DNA from 2 places in the Priestia sp. FSL W8-0524 genome. Region 2 is predicted to be linked to the other one. Evidence: a T-box and tRNA genes for the amino acid it is inferred to sense, from the RefSeq annotation. Region 2 holds a T-box; the other holds one or more tRNA genes.
What was found. The T-box of region 2 lies ahead of ileS (isoleucine--tRNA ligase). A T-box ahead of a tRNA ligase gene usually reads a tRNA of that ligase, here a tRNA-Ile.
Positions count from the first base shown of each region.

Region 1: it has a tRNA-Ile gene. The T-box ahead of ileS (isoleucine--tRNA ligase) is inferred to sense a tRNA for this amino acid. The anticodon was not compared.

Region 1 covers NZ_JBBOUG010000001.1:4,169,792-4,181,101, reverse strand. Annotated here, with positions in the region: gene NST66_RS21875 (DUF1189 domain-containing protein) at 1-695, opposite strand, end outside; gene NST66_RS21870 (DUF456 domain-containing protein) at 1,039-1,524, shown strand; tRNA gene NST66_RS21865 (tRNA-Asn) at 1,587-1,661, shown strand; tRNA gene NST66_RS21860 (tRNA-Met) at 1,663-1,736, shown strand; tRNA gene NST66_RS21855 (tRNA-Asn) at 1,777-1,851, shown strand; tRNA gene NST66_RS21850 (tRNA-Ile) at 1,855-1,931, shown strand; tRNA gene NST66_RS21845 (tRNA-Ser) at 1,943-2,035, shown strand; gene sodA (superoxide dismutase SodA) at 2,233-2,841, shown strand; gene NST66_RS21835 (MFS transporter) at 2,971-4,248, shown strand; gene NST66_RS21830 (peptidoglycan D,D-transpeptidase FtsI family protein) at 4,410-6,587, shown strand; gene pstB (phosphate ABC transporter ATP-binding protein PstB) at 7,234-8,031, shown strand; gene phoU (phosphate signaling complex protein PhoU) at 8,054-8,713, shown strand; gene NST66_RS21815 (DUF4912 domain-containing protein) at 9,107-9,601, shown strand; gene NST66_RS21810 (glycosyltransferase) at 9,594-11,310, shown strand, end outside.
Region 2 covers NZ_JBBOUG010000001.1:3,935,511-3,946,820, forward strand. Annotated here, with positions in the region: gene NST66_RS20565 (conjugal transfer protein TraR) at 1-227, opposite strand, end outside; gene ileS (isoleucine--tRNA ligase) at 398-3,163, opposite strand; T-box leader at 3,235-3,455, opposite strand; gene NST66_RS20575 (DivIVA domain-containing protein) at 3,525-4,019, opposite strand; gene NST66_RS20580 (YlmH family RNA-binding protein) at 4,104-4,877, opposite strand; gene NST66_RS20585 (YggT family protein) at 4,929-5,198, opposite strand; gene NST66_RS20590 (cell division protein SepF) at 5,202-5,666, opposite strand; gene NST66_RS20595 (YggS family pyridoxal phosphate-dependent enzyme) at 5,683-6,366, opposite strand; gene pgeF (peptidoglycan editing factor PgeF) at 6,374-7,195, opposite strand; gene NST66_RS20605 (YlmC/YmxH family sporulation protein) at 7,270-7,524, opposite strand; gene sigG (RNA polymerase sporulation sigma factor SigG) at 7,870-8,649, opposite strand; gene sigE (RNA polymerase sporulation sigma factor SigE) at 8,798-9,517, opposite strand; gene spoIIGA (sigma-E processing peptidase SpoIIGA) at 9,548-10,471, opposite strand; gene ftsZ (cell division protein FtsZ) at 10,748-11,310, opposite strand, start outside.

The DNA.
Region 1 (11,310 bases), 230 kb from region 2:
CAGTAAAGAGAGCTATGTGTTGCTAGAGACAAAGAAAAAGCTTCAAAAAGCGTATAAAGCAGCGTGAAGGCTACCGTACTATAAGCGCTCAGTGCCCATAGCTGTTTGAAAGGAAGCTGCTTCTTAGTGATGAGTCCAATCAGTTTTCCAAGATAAGCAAGGCAGGTAATAGAAAGGAAGTTTAGTCCAGATGTTAATACGTACAGTAAAAGCATAGCGATAGGGACAAGTATGTATAAAGAAAATTTTTGTTCGTGCAGCAAGTTTAACAGTTCATTTTTATCTTTATGATGCCAGTTTAGCAACTCATATGAATACGTTTGTGTTTGTGAATTAGTCGTGATGTAAATTCCATCCTTTAAAAAACCAATTGCATGAGCAGGGGAATGAAACCGTTCAATAGACTGTGAGGGGTCTAAGATAAAAGCGGTACCGTTTACTTTTTTTGTGAAAGGTTGGCTTGACGTAAGCTGTGAATTTGAAATAGAAAAAGAAGAAACCGATTTCGGAAGCTCTGTTGTAGCAATGTGATAGCCGTTTACAATTGTCAACGTCATAAAGAAAAATGTAGGCAGCAAAGAAATGAATGTTAAAAACAGCACAAAGCCAATTGTTTTATTCGTATGCTCAAAGCGAAGCGACTTTATTTTTTTGAAGGAAGTAAAACTCCATGCTATCTTTTTCAGCATGCTCATTGTAAAGCCTCCTATTATTGAAAATTCTGATTATACCTTATTTTATAGCGGAAATTTAAGGTTTACAATAGATTTTAGAAAACGTTACCAATTACAATGGTGCGATGGAGCGTTTTGTCAAAAGCATTTCTTTATATGTACAGATTTTGCTGTCATTGTTTTTGGGGGTTATTACGGGCAGTTTGAGGACTGTGCTGTTAATAGTGCAGTGGTACACTCGAAAATCGTTATCTGAAGATATATTCGAAAGTAAAATAAAGGAAGGTCTCGTGGTGCAAGGTCTTTCTTTATAGGAGTGGTTATTGTATGATAAATATTAATAATAAAAAGGATAGGTGCGGGCATGGCTATTTTATGTTGGGCATTAGTTATCATTAGCTTTGTTGTATCGTTTGTTGGGTTGGTTTATCCCATCATCCCAAGCGTGCTATTTGTAGCGCTAGGATTTGTCATATACGGTTTATTTTATGATTTTAGCTCCTATAGCTGGTTATTTTGGGTGATACAAGGATTGTTAGTTGTCGCACTTTTTTTAGCAGACTATATCGCTAATATTATTGGTGTGAAAAAATTCGGAGGCACTAAAGCAGGCGTTTGGGGAAGTACAGTTGGATTGCTTGTGGGTCCGTTTGTTATTCCGGGATTTGGAATTATTTTAGGGCCGTTTATCGGAGCGATTGTAGGAGAACTGATTGTTCATCGGACCACAATTAGCAACGCAGTAAAAATTGGAGTAGGTTCGGTTATTGGCTTTTTTAGTGGCGCTATCTCAAAAGGATTTATTCAACTGTTGATGATTGCCTATTTTTTATACGCTGTTTTAAAATAATATATTGACTTTAGGCCAGAAACATGTTAAATTTTTAATGTCGCTAGTAAATGTTATATTGTTCCACAGTAGCTCAGTGGTAGAGCTATCGGCTGTTAACCGATCGGTCGTAGGTTCGAGTCCTACCTGTGGAGCCATGGCGGTGTAGCTCAGCTGGCTAGAGCGTACGGTTCATACCCGTGAGGTCGGGGGTTCGATCCCCTCCGCCGCTATTTTCCAATTTACGTTTGTGACATACATAATTCATATTGTTCCACAGTAGCTCAGTGGTAGAGCTATCGGCTGTTAACCGATCGGTCGTAGGTTCGAGTCCTACCTGTGGAGCCATGTGGACCCTTAGCTCAGCTGGTTAGAGCAGACGGCTCATAACCGTCCGGTCGCAGGTTCGAGTCCTGCAGGGTCCACCATTTATAGGGTTGGAGGAATACCCAAGTCCGGCTGAAGGGATCGGTCTTGAAAACCGACAGGGGTGTTAAAGCCCGCGGGGGTTCGAATCCCTCTTCCTCCGCCATACTATTGTCTATTCAAAGCTTCTTTTGAGAAAAAGAAGCTTTTTTTATGTTTAAAAGAATAGCGAATGGGAATTAGGTAAATATAAATCATGGATTAGGTACTTTTTATTTGAAAGAGTAGGGTAAATTTGCTAATCTAAACGTATATGGTGCTTTTGCGCCAAAATGCTTACATATTTTGAAGGAGGAATTATTCATGGCTTACAAATTACCAGAACTACCTTATGCATACGATGCACTGGAACCACATATCGACAAAGAAACAATGAATATTCACCACACAAAACATCACAACACATATGTTACAAACCTAAACGCTGCTGTTGAAGGCAAAGCGGATTTAGAAAGCAAAAGTATTGAAGAGTTAATTTCAAACTTAGATGCTGTTCCTGAAGATATCCGTACAGCAGTACGCAATAACGGTGGCGGTCATGCGAACCACTCATTATTTTGGACAATCCTTTGCCCTAACGGCGGCGGTGCTCCAACTGGTGAATTAGCAGACGCTATCGCTAGCAAATTCGGCAGCTTTGATCAATTCAAAGAAGAATTTGCAAATGCAGCTAAAACTCGCTTCGGTTCTGGCTGGGCTTGGTTAGTTGTAAACAACGGCGAATTAGAAGTAACAAGCACACCAAACCAAGATAGCCCATTAATGGAAGGCAAAACGCCAATTCTTGGTCTAGACGTTTGGGAGCACGCTTACTACTTAAATTATCAAAACCGCCGTCCAGATTACATTTCAGCATTCTTTAATGTTGTAAAATGGGACGAAGTTGCTAAGCGTTACGACGCTGCAAAATAAGCTGAAGACGTATTTAAGAGCCAGTAAAGTAATTATTACCTTTACTGGCTTTTTTGTTTTCCAATTCTTTTACATATCTCCTTTTCTTTTTCACACACTAGGTGTAGAAGAGAAAAGGAGTTTTTTGATATGCCTTTATTAAAAAAAGTAGTTGGAGATGTAGAAGTTAGTAAAGATTTACTTTTGCTTTTAATTATAGGCGGTCTTTATGCCTTGGCTATTTCAATTTCCAATTCGTTTGTTAACATTTATCTGTGGAAACAATCAGGCGAATTTTCGGATCTCGCTATTTATAATTTAGCGGTAGTGGTGCTTCAGCCGCTTACGTTTATTTTAGCAGGTAAATGGGCCAAACGAATTGACCGGGTTGTGGTTTTAAGGTTAGGCGTATCTTTTTTAGCTGTTTTTTATATCGCTGTATTAGTCAGTGGAGCTAACGCAGCCGAGTATTTAGTATTGCTTGGTGGACTGCTGGGTATAGGATATGGCTTTTATTGGCTAGCTTTTAATGTGCTAACCTTTGAAATTACAGAACCTGATACAAGAGACTTTTTTAACGGATTTTTAGGGATCTTAAACTCTTTTGCAGGGATGATTGGTCCTTTAGGAGCGGGCTTTGTTATTTCCGCTTTGTATGAATCACTTGGGTATAAAATTGTGTTTGGTGTATCTCTGCTATTGTTTGTCGGTGCCGTTGTGCTTAGTTTTTTTATTACAAGACGCGCAGCTGAAGGAGTATACAAATTTAAAGAAGTGTGGGCTGAACGAAAAGTCAACAAAGACTGGAATCGAATATTACAGGCTCATTTCTTTCAAGGATTGCGTGAAGGTACGTTCATTTTTGTCGTATCCGTCATGGTATTTATTACGACGGGAAGTGAATTAGCTTTAGGAACTTATGGACTGGTGAATTCAGCGGTGGCGTTTGTAGGATACTATGTAGCCTCAAGATTTATTAAGCAAAAAAATCGCCTTCGATTTATTTTCACCGGGGGCCTCCTTCTCTATGGAGCAGTCTTTTTGCTTATCTTTAACTTATCGTATCCAAAGTTAATTATATATGCTGTTTGTATTGCCATTGCCTATCCTATTTTGTTGGTTCCATTCATTTCTCTAACGTACGATGTGATTGGACGAGCAAAGGACGTTGTTTCAAAAAGAATCGAATACATTGTTGTCAGAGAAGTATTTCTGAATATTGGGCGCGTTGTTTCCATATCTTTATTTTTAATAGCCGTACTATTTTTTGATGAAGCAAAAAGTATTCCCATTTTATTAGCTATTGTTGGAGCAGGGCATACGATCATTTATTTTTGTGTAAGACATATCTCACAGCCTCTGCACAAAAAAGAAACGACTGTTACTCCTCCAGTATTAAATGAAGGAGACGGAGAGTCTCCAGCTTAGAGTATTATCAGCTCCTTCATTTGTACTATGGAAAATGCCTCGCTTTTCTTTTAGAATAAATACGTTGTGTAAATAGGCACCTGCCAGGTGTCTATTTATTTGCTAAATGTCTGATTTTATGGTGTTATGGTATATATGTTTTATAAAGTGTAGGTGTTGGTATGAAAAAGAAAAAAAGAAGAAAAAGTCACGTGCCTTTTCGTGTGAACTTACTTTTCTTGACCGTATTTGCCCTATTTTCCGTATTAATTTTGCGGTTGGGACTTGTTCAAATTGTGTACGGTGAGAATTACGAACGAGAAGTCGAAAAAACACAGGACGTTACAGTCAGTACGCCTGTTCCTCGAGGGAAAATGTACGATCGGTATAACCGCGTAATTGTAGATAATACCTCTTTAAATACGATTACATATACTCGTTTTCAAGGAAATACAGCTGAAGAAAGGCTGCGCATCGCTAAAAAGTTAGCCACTATGATCGATGTTCCTTACACCACAAATGTGATTGATATTCCAGAAAATAGAAAGAATAAAGATGCTAAAAACGTGGTAAAAATTACAGAACGCGACATGAAGGATTATTGGATTATGCTTCACCCTAAAGAAGCGGAGCAGAAAATTACGAAAGCTGATCGTAAAAAAGTTCAAGATGGTGAAATGACTGATGACGAACTGTATCAACGTCAGTTAGACCGCATTTCTAAAAAAGATTTAGAAAGTTTAAAGAGTGATTTAGAAGTTCTAGCTATTAAGCGCCAAATGGAGGCAGGTTATTCTAACACCCCGCAAATTGTTAAAAGCGGTGTGACAAATGAAGAGTATGCCGTTGTAAGTGAGCATTTAGATGAACTTCCGGGTGTTGATACAACAACGTATTGGGATCGCTCATACCCAGAAAACAGCACTCTCCGTACTTTGCTTGGAAATGTATCCTCTGCCAACGAGGGTCTGCCCAAAGATAAAGTACAGTATTACTTATCAAGAGGCTATAGTCGAAATGACCAAGTTGGGACGAGCTATTTAGAGAAGCAATACGAAGCTCAGCTCAGCGGTCAAAAAGAAAAAGTCCAGTATGTAACAGATGATAAAGGAAATCTCCTTGATACAATTCAAGTGTCGAAAGGCGAACGCGGCAGTGATTTAGTTTTAACTATTGATATGGAGCTTCAAAAAGCGGTAGAAAAACAAATTACGGACCAGCTTTTAGCCAAAAAGAAAATGAAAGGAACGCAGTTTTTAGACCGTGCTTTTGTGATTATGATGGATCCTCACACAGGAGAAATCTTAACAATGGCAGGTAAAAAATACACCATTGATAAGAAGACTGGGGTACCTAAAATAGAAGATTTTGCATTAGGGAATATTTCAACATCTTATACAATGGGCTCTGTTGTAAAAGGGGCAACGGTTCTAGCTGGCTTAGATTCAGGAGCTATTAAGCCAAACACAGTGTTCGTTGATGAACCGTTAAAAATTAAAGGAACACCAATTAAGAAATCAGCTGAGGCTGAGGGGTTAGGACCCTTAACGTATTCATCCGCGTTAAAATATTCATCCAACGTATTTATGTTTAAAACGGTAATGGCGATGGCTGGATTACAGTACCACAAGAACATGACTTTACCGATTAAACCTGACACATTCAGCGAACTGCGTTCGTACTACAGTCAGTTCGGCTTAGGCGTATCAACAGGCATAAACCTCGATAACGAATCAACAGGTGTACAAGGCGGAAGCAATGTTCCAGGTACAGCGCTTGATTTAGGAATTGGCCAGTATGATACGTACACGCCGCTGCAGCTTGTTCAATATACTTCTGCAATAGCTAATGGAGGGTATCGCATCAAGCCGCAGCTAGTAAAAGAAATCCGAAAGCCAACGATAAAAACTGATGAAATTGGCGGTACGCAGCATTCATTTGAACCTGATGTGTTAAATCGTATCACGATGAAAGAAGAATACATTAAAGATGTTCAAAATGGCTTTAAGCGGGTTACGCAGGAACAAGGCGGTACAGGGTACGCAGCTTTCCATACAGCGAACTATAATCCTGCTGGTAAATCTGGAACGGCACAAGCCTATGAGAAAAACCCAAGCGGAGGGGATCCGATTAAAGTTAATAACTCAAACTTTGTGGCCTTTGCTCCGGCAAATGATCCTGAAATTGCAGTAGCTGTCGTGGTACCATCGGCATTTGTGCCAAGTGCACCAAATACCATTACAAAAGAGCTTGCTCGTTCTGCGCTCGATACGTATTTTGATTTAAAGAAAAAAGGTGAACAAGAAGTAAAAGATCAAGAAGAGAATCAACAGGCTGTCATTGCAAACGACGCCAATTAAAGAGGCTGGGAAAAAGCATATTAGTTGAAGTAAGATCCGAACGACGTTGATTAAGAATTAACGCTGTTCGGATTTTTTTATTGAGAGGGTGAACGTAGATTTCATGTAAGTAGGTGCTTTAAGCGGTTGATTGGAGGGCAGGGCGAAGACTTCTGCCGGAAAAGCGGAAGAAGTGAGACCCCGCAGGAGCGGAAGCGACAACGAGGCTCACCGGCCGCCTGCTTGCACGGAAATCAACAGTGGTGTCAGAAGAAGTGATTCGTACTGGCTTATTTATCTAATTTACTTATCTTTATATCAAATTAATTTAGTTATGTCTCAACCTCTTCTTTTTTGTTAGAAATCTTTACATATATGGTTTTTTATTGAATTTAAGGGTCGTAAGAACTAGTTTTTTACCTAAAAAACACGCAGATAGGCCTTCATTTACAAAAGCTTTACATTGAGTTAAAACACAATTAATAGTCGGCTATTATTCTGTAAGTGTAAGGATTAATAGAAATGATCAAAATAAGGGGAAGCGTTCGGCTTCTCGTATGTATTTACACTAATAGTAAACAATAGATATTAAATAGACATAGAGAGACTTTTATTGTGCTCAAAACGGTTAAAGACGATGAAGGAGGATTATCCAATGGCAATAACAATGGAATTGACTAACAAAGAAAAAGTAAATACTCCGCAAACAAAAGAAATTGTATATAAAACAAAAGGTTTGAATTTATGGTATGGCAACACACATGCCTTAAAAAATATTGATTTAGACATTCATGCTAACGAAGTTACCGCGATCATCGGTCCATCGGGCTGCGGAAAATCAACATATATTAAAACGTTAAATCGTATGGTAGAAATGACGCCAATTGTCCGTACATCAGGTGAAATTGAGTATAGAGGAAAAAATATTTTTGATAAATCGTACCATGTGGAAGAGCTGCGCACGCAAGTAGGAATGGTTTTCCAAAAACCAAATCCGTTCCCAAAATCTATTTATGATAATATCGCGTACGGTCCAAGAATTCATGGCGTTCGCAACAAGAAAAAACTAGATGAAATTGTTGAAAAAAGTTTACGAGGAGCAGCTATTTGGGACGAAGTTAAAGATCGTTTGAATCAAAATGCGAATGGGTTGTCAGGTGGACAACAGCAGCGTATCTGTATTGCGCGCTGCTTGGCTATTGAACCCGACGTTATTTTAATGGATGAGCCTACTTCTGCACTCGATCCAATTTCGACATTAAAAGTAGAAGAGTTAGTACAAGAATTAAAGAAAGACTTCAGCATTATTATTGTTACACATAATATGCAGCAAGCGGCACGTATTTCAGATAAAACAGCATTTTTCTTAAATGGAGAAGTGGTAGAGTACGCAGAAACAGATAAAATCTTCTCAATGCCATCTGATAAACGCACAGAAGATTATATTACAGGTCGTTTCGGTTAAGACATACAAGGAGATGGGATGAGTGGTTGTACGCGAAAAGTTTCATGGTGATTTAAAGATATTACGTGAAAAATTATTAGAAATAGGGCGCTTAACGCATGAGGCGTTATCAAAATCAATTGAAGCGTTGCAAACAAGTAACGTTGAGCTGGCGCTAGAAATTATCGACGGTGATTCATACGTGGATGACTTAGAAGAAGAAATTAATGACCTAGCTATCCTACTGATTGCAAAGCAGCAGCCCGTGGCTATTGATTTAAGACGTATTATTGTGGCAATTAAAATTGCTTCGGATGTTGAGCGTATGGCAGATTTTGCCGTTAATGTAGCAAAATCAGCTATACGAATTGGAAACGAAGAATTAATTAAGCCGTTAGAACATGTAAAGAAAATGCACGATATTTCGATTGAAATGCTGAGCCTTTCGTTAAAAGCTTATCACGAAGAAGATCTTGTGTTGGCTAAAAAAGTAGCGGAAATGGACGATCAAGTGGATGAGCTTTACGGAATAACAATTAAAGAACTTTTAAGTCTTGCTAAAGAAAAGCAGGAGGCTATGAACCAAATTACACAGCTTTTATTTGTAGCCCGTTATTTAGAGCGTATGGCTGATCATACCACTAACGTAGCAGAAAGCGTATTTTACCTTGTAAAAGGCAAACGCTACGATTTAAATGAATAGTGGAAAAAGAGGCTGGGACAAAAGTGTTTTAGTTGAAGGAAGATCCGAACGATGAATCGTTCGGATTTTTTTCATTGTATCGAGAAACGTAGGTTTAATGTAGCTGCTTCTAGCTGTTAATGAGAGGGAAGGGCAAAGACTCCTGCAGGAAAAGCGGAAGCGACGAGGAGGCTCATCGCCGCCCTCGGAAAGCGACATTTTGCACGGAAATCAACAGCGGTGTAACAAACGATTCATACGGGCCCATGCATCCAATTTGCTGGCCTGGATTTTTTAACACAAATCGACAAATTGCGTTTATTGTGGCAACTTTTTCTGAATGGTAAGATGTTAATAAGTTTATACGGCATTTATATGTAGAAAAAACAATCTAAGAAACGAAGTGATAAAACAGTGGCTCCTAATCTTATTCAAAACTTAAATGTATGTATAGCTACTCAGCTTGACTCATCTCGTATTTATGTTCACTGGTCGTTTTCAGAGCATATTCGAGAAATGGTAGAAAGTATGTTTTCGACACGATGGGAAGAATTGAATCTAGCTATGTGTACGTATGATATAACAGGCCTTCATTTTAACGGCCATGAATCAAACCGCTATTATATGAAGGGTCTTACTCCTAAGCAAGACTTCATATTTATGAATAGCTTGGAAAGTGAGCGCACGTATGTAATAGATATTGGTATTCAAGATAAAGAAGGAAGTTTTTTTTCCCTTCTTCGTTCGAATCCGGTTTATTTGATGAAAGAACAGCATGAACAAGTGAATGTAACGTCGTTGAGCTGGATGTACGAACCTGTAAAAGTTCACCAGGGTGTTCAAAATGAATTTAGCACATATTCCTTATATTCAAATGACTTGGAGCAGGTGAAGAAGCAATATGAATAGTGATGACTGTATTCTTTTAACTTATATGCATTATCCGTTGCTACATGTACTTCAAGCAGAGAGTGAGTATCCGCTGTTTGAACAAGTAACGAACGAATTCATCCCTTTTTTAGATCAAATTGAGTCTGAAAAATTGATAGGTGCAACAGCTGTGATGTCTTGTGTATTTTTGAACGTATTAAACGACGAGGAGTTTAATACTCGTTACGCTCAGTATTTACACCAGTTTTCAAGCCGGCAGCATCAGAGAGCACTCACTTTTTTAAAAAAGTGGGACGGGAGCTTGTTCTCAGCCTGCAAATATTTCTTTCAGCATGACATGATGGAATGTATTCCTACTACCGTAACGAACGCGTTCGTTTCCATCCTTAAAACAGAACAAACATTAAATCTCCAAATTACAGAAGCAATACGTGTTTTTCAACAGTTTTTTGAAAAAAAGCCCGTCGGTTTTTTTATACAGCAAGGAGAGTATACTCATCAAGTAGATATGCTCCTGAAATCTCATGAAATGCGCTATACCTTTGTGAAGTCATCAACAGATGAACTAAAAAAGTCCCCTGCTGGTATTATCTTGTTTCCATATCCTAAGCAAGGAAAACAAGTTGAGGAAGGAACAATGAATAAAGCGAGCGCTGTTTTAGATTTGAAAGCGAAGGACACGCTTGGCTTTCAGCGAATGCAAGCAGCAAGCGGTACATTTCAATATCCTTTAGATTACGCGAGGGATATAGAGTTTTATCAAAATGAAACTCTTGCACTCTACGGTGCAACAAAAAGCGCCGAATTTGTCAGTGAGAACAATCAATTGTTTATTTCAACCGTACAGAAGTCAGAGGCGATGCTAGGTGTGATCGATTTTAAACATCCTAGCGTGGTGAATGCTATCTACCGACAGTGGCTCCTTTTAAGTAGCAGCGATTGGCTTTATACTTTTGAAAAAGTCAGAGGTGAATACGAAAGGCAAATAAAGCTGTTTGATTTTCTCTGTCACGAAGAGAATCCAAGGATGGATAGTGAAAACAGTTTTCTTTCAGGAAGTTCTTTTTTATACCCTGTAAAAGAGATAGAGCCGTCGGCTTTATCAGTAAATCAATATAAAGGCGGTCTCTCCATTTTAATGCTTGCATGGGAATTCCCTCCTCTAGTTATCGGAGGACTTGCACGACATGTATTTGATTTATCCAGAGCGTTAGCTAGAGCGGGCCATCACGTTAGTGTATTAACGACCTATGTAGAGGGGCTGCCGGAATATGAACGTTTATACGGTGTTCACGTTTACAGAGTTAAAAGCCTGCAGCCTCATCATCCGGATTTTTTGACATGGGTAAACAGTTTGAACGTGGCTATGGCTCTTAGAGGACTGCAGTTAGGCTACAAGCTGTCTTTTGACGTTATTCATGCTCATGACTGGCTTGTTGCATCCGCAGCAAAATGTTTAGCAGATAAAACGGATAGGCCGCTAATTACGACCATTCATGCGACAGAACATGGGCGCAATAATGGTATTCATAATGACATGCAGCAGAAAATTCACTTGCAAGAAGAGGAGCTGATTCGACAATCAAGCTCAATCATTGTCTGCAGCGACTATATGAAGAAAGAATTAATCACTTTATTTCACGTAGAACAGGATAAAATTGCTATATTTCCAAATGGAATTGACAAGCAGCTGGTAGTCGACGCAGTAAATGAGCGGTTAAAAGAAA
Region 2 (11,310 bases):
ATAGACATCACTTCGCCAGTTAGTTCATCAATTCCAAACGCACCAACGTCAAGCTTTGCTAGCGCGTGTTCTACATCTTTTAAATCGGCTTTAATCATTTCTATTACGTAACGTTCCTTTTCATCTATATAACCAGATTGTTCTGTAGCATATCTCAATAGGCGATCTTGTAATTCTTCTTTGATAAGAGCTAATTCCTGTCCAATGGAAAGATAATTTTCATACATGCAAACGCCTCCTGTGCTGATAAGATGAAGTATTAATGATGTTAGGTTTACCGAGTTTTCCATCGAATCTACAACACAAGTTTTTCCTAAGGCTTTGAATGCTTTATACCATTGTATTTGGGAATTTCGTACAGCAAAAAACACGCCCAAAAAGGACGTGCTTTTGTTCATTACTGCTGAACGTAGTGATTTTTCACAACATCCGCACAGCGTGTACATAAAGTTGGGTGATCTTGATCTTCGCCAACTGTTGGTGATACTACCCAGCAGCGCTCACACTTCTCACCTTCTGCTTTACTTACAACAATTGAAGCATAGCTGAATTTTTGTGCTTCAGCAGGCGCTTCACCTTCTGCTACCTCGAGATCTGAAACGATGAAGAGTTGACCTACATTTTCAGAAATAGAGGCTAACAGCTCTTTCGTATCTGCTGTTGGATACAGCGTTAATTTTGCTTCTAAAGACTTACCGATTACTTTTTCATTACGAGCTTGTTCTAGCGCTTTTAAGACTTCATCGCGAAGCTCCATGAACGCATCCCATTTCTCTACTAATTGATCTGCTCCTTCAATTTCTTGAACCTCTGGCATATCAACTAGCTGCGCGCTTTCTTCCGTTACGTTCGGAATGTGAACCCATACTTCGTCTGCTGTATGAGAAAGAATTGGAGACACTAATTTCGTTAACGATAATAACGTTTCATAAAGAACCGTTTGAATGCTGCGACGCTCTACATTATTTTCTGCTTCAATGTACAATACATCTTTTGCAAAGTCTAAGTAGAATGAACTCATATCAATTGTACAGAAATTATGCACTGCGTGATAAATGCTTGAGAATTCATATGAATCATAAGATTTTTTCACTTTATCAATTAATTTGTTCAGCTTCACAAGCATGTAGCGGTCTACTTCACGAAGGTCTTCAACGGCTACAGCGTCAGTTGTTGGATTAAAGTCCGCTAGGTTTCCTAGTAAGAAACGGAACGTGTTGCGGATTTTACGGTATACTTCTGCTACTTGTTTTAAAATGTTATCAGATACACGAACATCCGCTTGGTAATCTACAGAAGCTACCCATAGACGTAAAATATCCGCACCTAGTTGTTTCATTACTTTTTCTGGAATTACAACATTCCCTAATGACTTACTCATTTTGCGACCTTCACCGTCTAAAGCAAATCCGTGGCTAAGTACGCCTTTATAAGGTGCTTCACCTGTTACAGCTACACTTGTAGAAAGACTTGAATTAAACCAGCCGCGGTATTGGTCAGAACCTTCTAAATACAAATCAGCCGGACGCTGTAAGTCTTCACGCTCTTCAAGAACAGCTTGATGCGAAGAACCAGAGTCAAACCATACGTCCATGATGTCTGTTTCTTTTGTGAAACGGCCATTTGGGCTTCCTTCATGAGTAAAGCCTTCTGGAAGCAAGTCTTTTGCTTCACGCTCAAACCATACGTTTGATCCATGTTCTCTAAATAGATTTGATACGTGCTCAATTGTCTCGTCCGTAATGATTGGCTCATCATTTTCAGCATAAAATACTGGAATCGGAACGCCCCATGCACGTTGACGAGAAATACACCAGTCTCCGCGGTCACGCACCATGTTATAAAGTCGCGTTTCACCCCAAGTAGGCACCCATTCTGTTTTTTCTACTGCTTTTAATAAATCTTCACGGAAATCTTTAATAGACGCAAACCACTGTGCTGTTGCACGGAAAATTGTTGGTTTCTTCGTACGCCAGTCATGTGGATATGAGTGGGTAATGAAACTTAATTTTAACAGCGCGCCTTCTTCTTCTAGTTTGTCGGTAATCGGCTTATTCGCTTTATCATAGAATAATCCTTCAAATCCTGGTGCTTCATTCGTCATATGACCCTTACTATCAACTGGACAAAGAACTTCCAAACCGTATTTTTGACCAACGATAAAGTCGTCTTCCCCGTGTCCCGGTGCTGTATGAACACAGCCAGTACCAGCATCAGTCGTTACGTGATCGCCAAGAACAACTAAAGAATCACGCTTGTAGATTGGATGTTCAGCTACCACGCGTTCAAGTTCTGAACCTTTTACTGTACGAAGTGTCTTATAGTCAGCCCATTCAATTTCTTTAGCAACTGTTTCAATAAGTTCAGTTGCTATTACATATTTTGCTGCATCTGCTTCAACCACGCTGTACTGAAGCTCGGGATTGACAGCAATCCCTTGGTTAGCTGGCATTGTCCATGGTGTTGTCGTCCAAATGATGAATTTTTCATCTTGTTCAAGCACGCCTTTACCATCTTTCACATTAAACGCTACGTAAATAGAAGCTGAACGCTTGTCATAGTATTCAATTTCCGCTTCTGCTAAAGCAGATTCACTTGAAGGAGACCAGTATACAGGTTTTAATCCTTTGTAGATATAGCCTTTTTTCGCCATATCGCCAAATACTTTGATTTGCTGCGCTTCGTACTGTGGCTGAAGCGTTACATATGGATTATCCCAATCTCCGCGTACGCCTAAACGCTTGAACTGCTCACGCTGGCCGTTTACTTGTTCCCAAGCATACTGTTCGCAAAGCTTACGGAATTCAGCTACTGTCATTTCTTTGCGGTTTACTTTTTTATTTTTTGTTAAAGCCGTTTCAATTGGCAAGCCGTGTGTATCCCAGCCTGGCACATAAGGTGCGCAGAAGCCTGACATCGACTTATAGCGAACGATAAAATCTTTTAAAATTTTATTTAAGGCATGTCCCATGTGAATATCGCCATTGGCATATGGAGGTCCATCATGCAGGACGAATAGCGGGCGGCCTTCCGTACGTTTTTGTACTTTTTCATAAATATTCATTTCAGCCCACTGTTCTTGCATTTTAGGCTCGCGGTTCGGTAAATTTCCACGCATCGGAAATTCAGTTTTTGGCATCAATAATGTATCTTTATATTCCATGTTTTACCCTCCAAAAAAAAACGTAAATTTCATATCTTTTTGCACCATAACAAAAAGACCTCCTCATCCCAAAAAGGGACGAGAAGGCCTCCCGCGGTACCACCCTAGTAGATTTGCTGCACGCAAATCCTCTTTGCATTCGTAACGTGAATAAACCGCCACTGCTTACTATCATCATTTCAGCAATGGTACTCTAGGGTGATTTTCACTCTTTTGTTTGTTATCGAGCTCGCACCATCCTCGATTCGCTTTGACAAACTAAAAAAGCTACTGTCCCTGTCTCCGTACTGTTTGATATGAAATTTCATCTGTTACCAAATTATATGACAACAAAACGTGAGAAGTCAAGATGATGTCTTGACTAGTCAATTTTTTCTTCTAGCGCTGGCATCTCATAATCCATCAACTGATCCCAGTCATCGCTGTTTAACATTTCAAGCTGTGCTTCAATTAACATTTTGAAACGGGTTCTAAATACTTTAGACTGCTTTTTCGTCTCCTCAATGTCCATCGCAATTTTACGAGACTTAGACAGTGCTTCATTAATAATACGGTCCGCATTTTTTTCTGCTTCTTTTATAATGAGCTTCGCTTCTTTTTCAGCGTTTCGCTTTACATCTTCCGCTGCTTCTTGAGCAATTAAAATTGATTTATTTAACGTTTCTTCGATGTTAGTAAAATGTCCAAGACGATCTGTTAATTCAGATACTCTTCCTTCTAACTCCTTTTTATCACGCATTACCAGCTCATAGTCTTTAATTACTTGGTCAAGAAACTCATTTACTTCATCTTCATCATATCCGCGAAATCCGCGATTAAACTCTTTGTTATGAATATCCAAAGGGGTTAAAGGCATCTAGGCCACCTCCGTGTTGTCTCATTACATCATTAGTAATGGTTTATTCGACATATTTTTAAAATTTCCTGCTAGTAGATTTCTTTATTTCTGCTTTCCTACAACAATTCGCCATTTTTCTTTTTTGGTTTTGCCTTCAAGTGAAACGATACGACTTCTGCCGTGGCCACGAAGCGACAAAATATCACCTTCATGACATTCAAAAGAAGGCTGTTCAATGACTTTAAAATTTACTTTTACCGCTCCATTTGCAATAAACGGCTGGACTTTTTGTCTTGATAAATTGTGAATGGTCGACAGCAAAACATCAAGCCTCATTGAAGAAACTGTATAAACGTGTTCAATCAGCTCTTCTTTTACCACATGCAGCTGCTCTCTTTGAATAGAAGAAAGTGAAACTTTGGCTTTTCCAATTGATGTTAAATTCATCTCAATATAAGAAGAAATTTCCTCTGCGGCTACAAGCTGAATATCGTCTCCCGCAACCAAAATATCGCCAAATTTTGAACGGCGCAGTCCTAAGGACATCGCCGAACCAAGAACTTGAGGATGTTCAATCGTCACAAACTTTTTAGGATAATTCAATTCGTACATATGCAACTGAAAATCTTCGCTTTCAGGCACATAGTAATCCGGATATAGCAGCGCACGCTTGCGTTCAGCAAACGGTTGTCCACCATCAAATGAAACTTGAACCTCTCCTTCAGTCCCGACAATAGCCGTCACAATCTGCTGCTCTCTTGGATCTAAAAAATCCGTTAATTTTGGGCTGTATTGATGTAGGACATCTTCTTTCCACTGAAGAACTTGATCAATAAACCCATGTTCTTCTTGCCTAAAATGTTCATAAATAGACATATTATTACTCCTACTATTGGTATGTAAAAAAGGAATCCAGCGATTCCTTTTTTAAATAAACCCCATCACATTATTAAGTGAATACACGCCTCTTTCCGCAAATCGTAGTAAAAAGATTGCAACAAGAGGTGAAATATCAATCATGCCAATAGGCGGAATGATTTTACGAAAAGGCTCTAAGTAAGGCTCGCAAATACTGCCAAGCAGCTGACCAAACTTAGAGGCCCTTACATCGGGTACCCAAGACATCAAAATGTAAATAATCAGTGCCCATGAGTAAAGCCCAATCAATTTTGCGAGAATCCCAAAAACGATGTCCAAAAACTACCACCTCTTTACGTTTGTTGTATCGTGTTCTCCCATCATATCTGAAATGCTTCCGCTTACGTCTACATTATCAGGTGTACATAAAAAGATGTCGGTTCCAATTTTTTGAATGTCCCCGCCTAAAGCATAAACTGTACCACTTAAAAAGTCGACAATTCTCACTGCTTGATCTCGTTGAATGCGCTGTAAATTAACAACTACGACTTTACGATTTTTTAAATGATCCGTAATTTCTTGTGCTTCGGCATAGACGCGAGGTTCGCAAAGCATCATTTTTGATGATTTTTGAACGCTTTGTAAGCTAATCACGTTTTGCTGCTGATTCGGCTGCTGACTAGCTTTCACTGGTCTCGACTGCTGTACAGGCTCTTCTACCGACTCTTCTTGTTCGTAATGTTCTTCTACATATTCAGTATCGTCATCAAGAGCAAAAAAACTTCTAAAGCGATTTTTCATACTCATCTTGAATTACACCTCCTTAACGTTCATTCCCAACTAGCGTGGTTCCTAGTCGAATGAATGTTGCTCCTTCTTCAATTGCAATTGCATAATCGTTTGACATTCCCATTGATAGCTCCGTACAAGGTGCATACGGGAGGTTTAGTTCTTGTATACGATCCTGCAATTTCTTTAGACCTTGAAAACAGCTGCGAAGCAAGGACTCGTCATCTGTGTGAGGAGCCATGGTCATTAATCCAACTACTTGGATATTTGTAAATGTTTCAAGAGATTGAATAAATGGAATTACCTCTTCTACAGCAAGGCCATGCTTTGATTGTTCTTCGGCAACATTAACTTGTACAAAACATTTTATACGATGTCCTGCACGTTTATCAATTTCTTTTGCTAAAGATAATCGGTCTAGTGAATGAATATAGTCAACTTTATCAATCACATGTTTTACTTTTCTTGTTTGCAAGCTTCCGATAAAATGCCAGGTCGCTTTCTCACCGATTGATTCATACTTTTCTAGAAGACCTTCATCCCTGTTTTCTCCAAGATGTAAAATGCCTGCATCCACTGCTTCTGCTGCTCGTTTTGTGGAAACGTATTTTGTTACAGCAATCAGCTCTACATCTTCTCGATTTCGATTAACTTTTTTACATGCTTCAGCAATTGTTTGTTGAACTGCTTCTAGATTTTCACTTACGCTAGCTGTCACTATGTAATTACTCCTCCTTAAAGCCTATGAAGTTAAACATGCGTCCTGTTTTCCCTTGGTCGCGGCGATGTGAGAAGAACAGGTCATCTTCACAGCTTGTACAATACGACGATGTTAAAATTCGTTCCGGCAATACGCCTGCGTTTTGAATCAGCAGCTTATTGACTTTTTTTAAATTAAGCGCGTATTGTCCAGGGCTTACTTCTTGATATCCATTTTGGCCAACTACTTCGTTTACTTGTGTAATGACGCGGTTATCGACAACATAACAGCAATCTTCAATCGAAGGGCCAATCGCCACGTAAATATCTTCAACCGGAACATTTTCTTGCTCTACCCACAGCCGAATCATATTTCCTGCAATATCTTTTACTGTTCCCTTCCACCCAGCATGAGCAAGACCAACTAAATGGTGATCAGGCGCATAGAAGTACAGCGGAACACAATCTGCATAACATAAAGCTAACAAAATATCAGATTCATTTGTATAAATGCCATCCGCTGCTTTTATGCCCTCTTCATACTTGTAGAGTCCTTTTGCACAGTCGGCTTTTGTTACTTTTTGAACAGTTGCTTCATGTACTTGTTCAGCACATACAAAGCTTTCAAAAGACATGTCTAGTTCGGCTGCTAAAATTTTTCTATTTGTAATAACATCTTCTACGTTATCGTTTACGTGAAGCCCTAGGTTAAAAGAAGCAAATGGAGGTTTACTCACGCCACCATTTTTTGTGGTGAAACCAGCAACAAGCATATCATTCTTTTCTACCCAAGGGCTCAGCCACATAAACGACTCGTGATGGCTTTTTTTTAATGGCTCAGGATTCATGTATGTGACACATCCCTTGTTTCATTTGTTCTCACATATTGTACCACAGATTGCTAGGTGCTGTTGACAAAAAACTAATTCTCTTCAGGCTGAAATGCGTCTTTATAACGTACTAAAATGACATCGGAACCAATTTTCACAATATTTTTCCACGGAATCACAATTTCATCATCTTTTCCAAAGAAGCCCAATACACGAGAGCCTCCGATAATGACGGCCTGTATTTTTCCCGTTGTTAAGTCAATATCAATATCCCCTACATTTCCAAGTTTTTTGCCATCAGCTACATTCACTACATCTTTCAGCTGAAACTCTGAAATCTTTAACATGCTCTCTCCTCCTATAGCCAACTTTATTCCTTAGCCTATATATATTTTCAAATTTTCATTTCATGAAGGAAAAGCTTATTTTTTCTCTGCCATTCTCTTTCTATAAGCATTTTGTTCACTAATTACACAGTTTTTCATCAAGAGACATTCTCAACAAGCAGCGAGAAGTCCTCATAGCAATAGGAAATCTAACATGAATATCTTTTGGTTATGTATTCATTGATACATACAAAATAAGCATCGTGTCTGTTTTTATAGACACGATGCTTATTAAGTTGAACATCAAATAAAGTGAATGGTATTGATTGTATGAACAAGAGCAGCTGCCAGTTTAGAGAGCTTTTGTTAACTTTGAATATTTTTATTCATCTGTTTAATAGCAGCTTTTTCTAAACGAGAAACCTGCGCTTGAGAAATACCAATTTCTTCAGCAACTTCCATCTGTGTTTTACCTTGGAAGAAGCGCTTTCGTAAAATTAGTTTTTCTCGCTCGTTCAATCTTCTCATACCTTCTTGCAAAGCAATTTCTTCAATCCAAGTTGAATCACGGTTGCGTTCATCGCTTAGCTGATCCATCACATAGATTGGGTCTCCGCCATCATTGTAAATAGGTTCAAATAAAGAAACCGGATCTTGGATAGCATCTAAAGCAAACACAATTTCTTCATGCGGTACTTCTAGGACTTTTGAAATTTCCTCAGCTGTAGGTTCCTTGGATGTTTCACTCATAAGCCTTTCACGAACTTGAAGAGCTTTATAAGCAATATCACGAAGGGAACGAGAAACACGGATTGGATTATTGTCACGTAAATAGCGGCGAATTTCCCCTATAATCATTGGGACAGCATATGTAGAAAACTTCACGTTTTGACTTAAATCAAAATTGTCAATGGATTTCATTAATCCAATACACCCAACCTGAAATAAGTCATCAACAAATTCTCCACGATTGTTAAAACGTTGGATCACGCTGAGTACGAGACGTAAATTTCCGCTTACTAGCTTTTCTCTTGCTGTTCCATCTCCAGCCTGCATTTGTTTAAACAACTTTCGCATTTCTTCATTTTTTAATACGGGAAGTTTCGAAGTATCTACTCCACAAATTTCTACTTTATTTCTTGTCAACTCTTTCCCTCCTAACAGGAGATGATGTTCTGAATTCAGTATCTCCTCCGGAGGAAAAAATATGCACTTTTACAATTCTGACAATTCCACGCTAAAAAAGCTGATTGTATAAGATGCTTCTCAGCCCTTATACAATCAGCTTTTTTACTTAAACCATTTTATTAAATTCTTTTCGCAGCCGTTTAATAATTCGTTTTTCGAGCCTTGAAATATAAGACTGAGAAATGCCTAGCATATCGGCTACATCTTTTTGCGTTTTTTCTTCTCCGCCGGCTAGCCCAAAGCGCAGCTCCATAATTTGCTTTTCACGATCATTTAATTGGTGCAGTGCTTTCAGCAAAAGTTTTCGATCTACATTCGCTTCTAGGTCTTTTGTGATGATATCTTCTTCGGTTCCCATCACGTCAGACAATAACAGTTCGTTTCCATCCCAATCAATATTTAACGGCTCATCAAATGAAACTTCAGATCGAATTTTATTGTTGCGGCGCAAATACATTAAAATTTCATTTTCAATACAGCGAGAGGCGTACGTCGCTAGCTTAATTTTCTTTTCAGGATTAAACGTGTTTACTGCTTTAATTAAACCGATGGTGCCGATGCTAATTAAATCCTCAATATTGATTCCCGTATTTTCAAACTTGCGGGCAATATAAACAACAAGTCGCAAATTACGCTCAATCAACAGTGAACGTGCTGCTTCATCTCCTGATGGAAGTTTCTTCAAGAGCACTTCTTCTTCATCTTTTGTTAAAGGTGGTGGAAGAGCTTCACTTCCTCCTATATAGTACACTTCATCTGTTTTTAGCTTAAGTTTAATTAATAATTTGTACCACCATAATTGAAATCGAATTCGATATGTAGCCATTGTGTATCCTCCTTTATTTGTTCACACCTTTTACGATGCGGAACTTACTTCTCCAATAACGATAAGCTTCGGATGAACAATACATTCATATTGCTTCTCCACTGAAAGCGTTGTATGACTAATACCTACTAATACTTTAGTGACTTCAATCGTGTTGGACTGATGAACCAGCCTTACCATATCTGGCTTTAGAGCAAGCAGCAGCTGATTGGCTTGGCCTACGCTTCGATAAGGGACAAAGCGGACTTTTGAATACCACTCTTGATCAATATCTTCGCTGTGTGAAAAGGATTGAACATTTTTGCTTAATTCCATTAAGCCTTCAGGCAATATTTCTTTTAAAGAATCTGCTGTAACAATCATAACCGGGGTTTTCGTCAGCGGATCTACAAGCTGATTCCCACTATCAATAAGTCCTTTCATCGACAGCGTCTGTTCGTTTAAAATAACTTCTACATCTACCAGCTGATCAAATGTAATATTTTTCATTCGCAAATCATCAACTCGTGCTTTTGAAAAATAAGATAATAGCGGAAAACCAATAAGAACAAATATCCAGCTAATAGGATCACCAAACTGTGGAGATTTCGTATCAACCATTTGATTAAGAACAAGGAACTGATCTTGAAATAAAAAGTGAACGCCCATTAACCCTCCACCCACAACAAAGGTTGCAAAATAAAATGTTAATAAATTCTCAAAGAAAAAGCGCAGTCGTTTATAACCAAACGCCATCAATACCATAAAAAACGAGAATAAAATTTTAATAGCAGGGTGAACCATAAGATGAGAAAAAGGTGTAAACATAAGAAGGACAATCAATGAACCGATAAAGCCGCCAAGCAAAAGCCGCCACCACTTGTAATTCCGTTTAAGTACAACAGCACATAACATTAGTAAGATCGTATCTAACCCAAAATTCAGCATCCATATTAAATCTAAATAGATTGGCAATGTTTATAACCTCTCCATTCTTTCTGAATTTTTCTGTTAAAAATTAGTATATAGTACATCCTATTAGAAAGTCTGTCAGTTCATGCCGAGAAACAAGCAGTATTTTTGAGGAAATCATTCGATATTTGTCACACTACTTTTAGAAAGAAAACACAAACCCTTTGAAGGCGTCATATTGACCATGTCGAATGTTTTTTATACTCTTTTTGAGTTTTCTAGATTCATTGCATAAAAAAAGACCTCTGTATAAAACAGAGGTCTTGGCTTTTTATTTTCTTAGCGTCTACGATTACGGTTTCGTAAGAATGTTGGAATATCTAGCGCATCTTCAGACTGTGGCTGAGATGGACGCGTATATTCTTGCTGTACAGGTTCTTCACGCTTTACTTCACGCTTCGGCTGTGGAGCCGGTTGCTGTGTCGATTGCTGCATGCGATTCGCCGATAACGAAGGACGACCTGGTTTTGGCTGTGATAAATCTTGGTCACTAAAGCCAGTTGCAATAACTGTAACAACAATCTCATCTTTTAGGTTTTCGTTAATAACAGATCCAAAGATCATGTTCACTTCTTGGTCAGAAGCCGAAGCAACGATATCTGCAGCTTCTTGTACTTCGTAAAGACTTAGGTTTGTACCGCCTGTGATATTCATTAATACACCTTGAGCTCCATCGATAGATGTTTCAAGAAGTGGACTTGAAATAGCTTTTTTAGCTGCTTCAGCAGCGCGGTTTTCACCAGTCGCAATACCGATACCCATAAGTGCAGATCCTTTGTTAGACATAATTGTTTTCACGTCCGCGAAGTCTAAGTTAATTAATCCAGGAACTGCGATTAAAT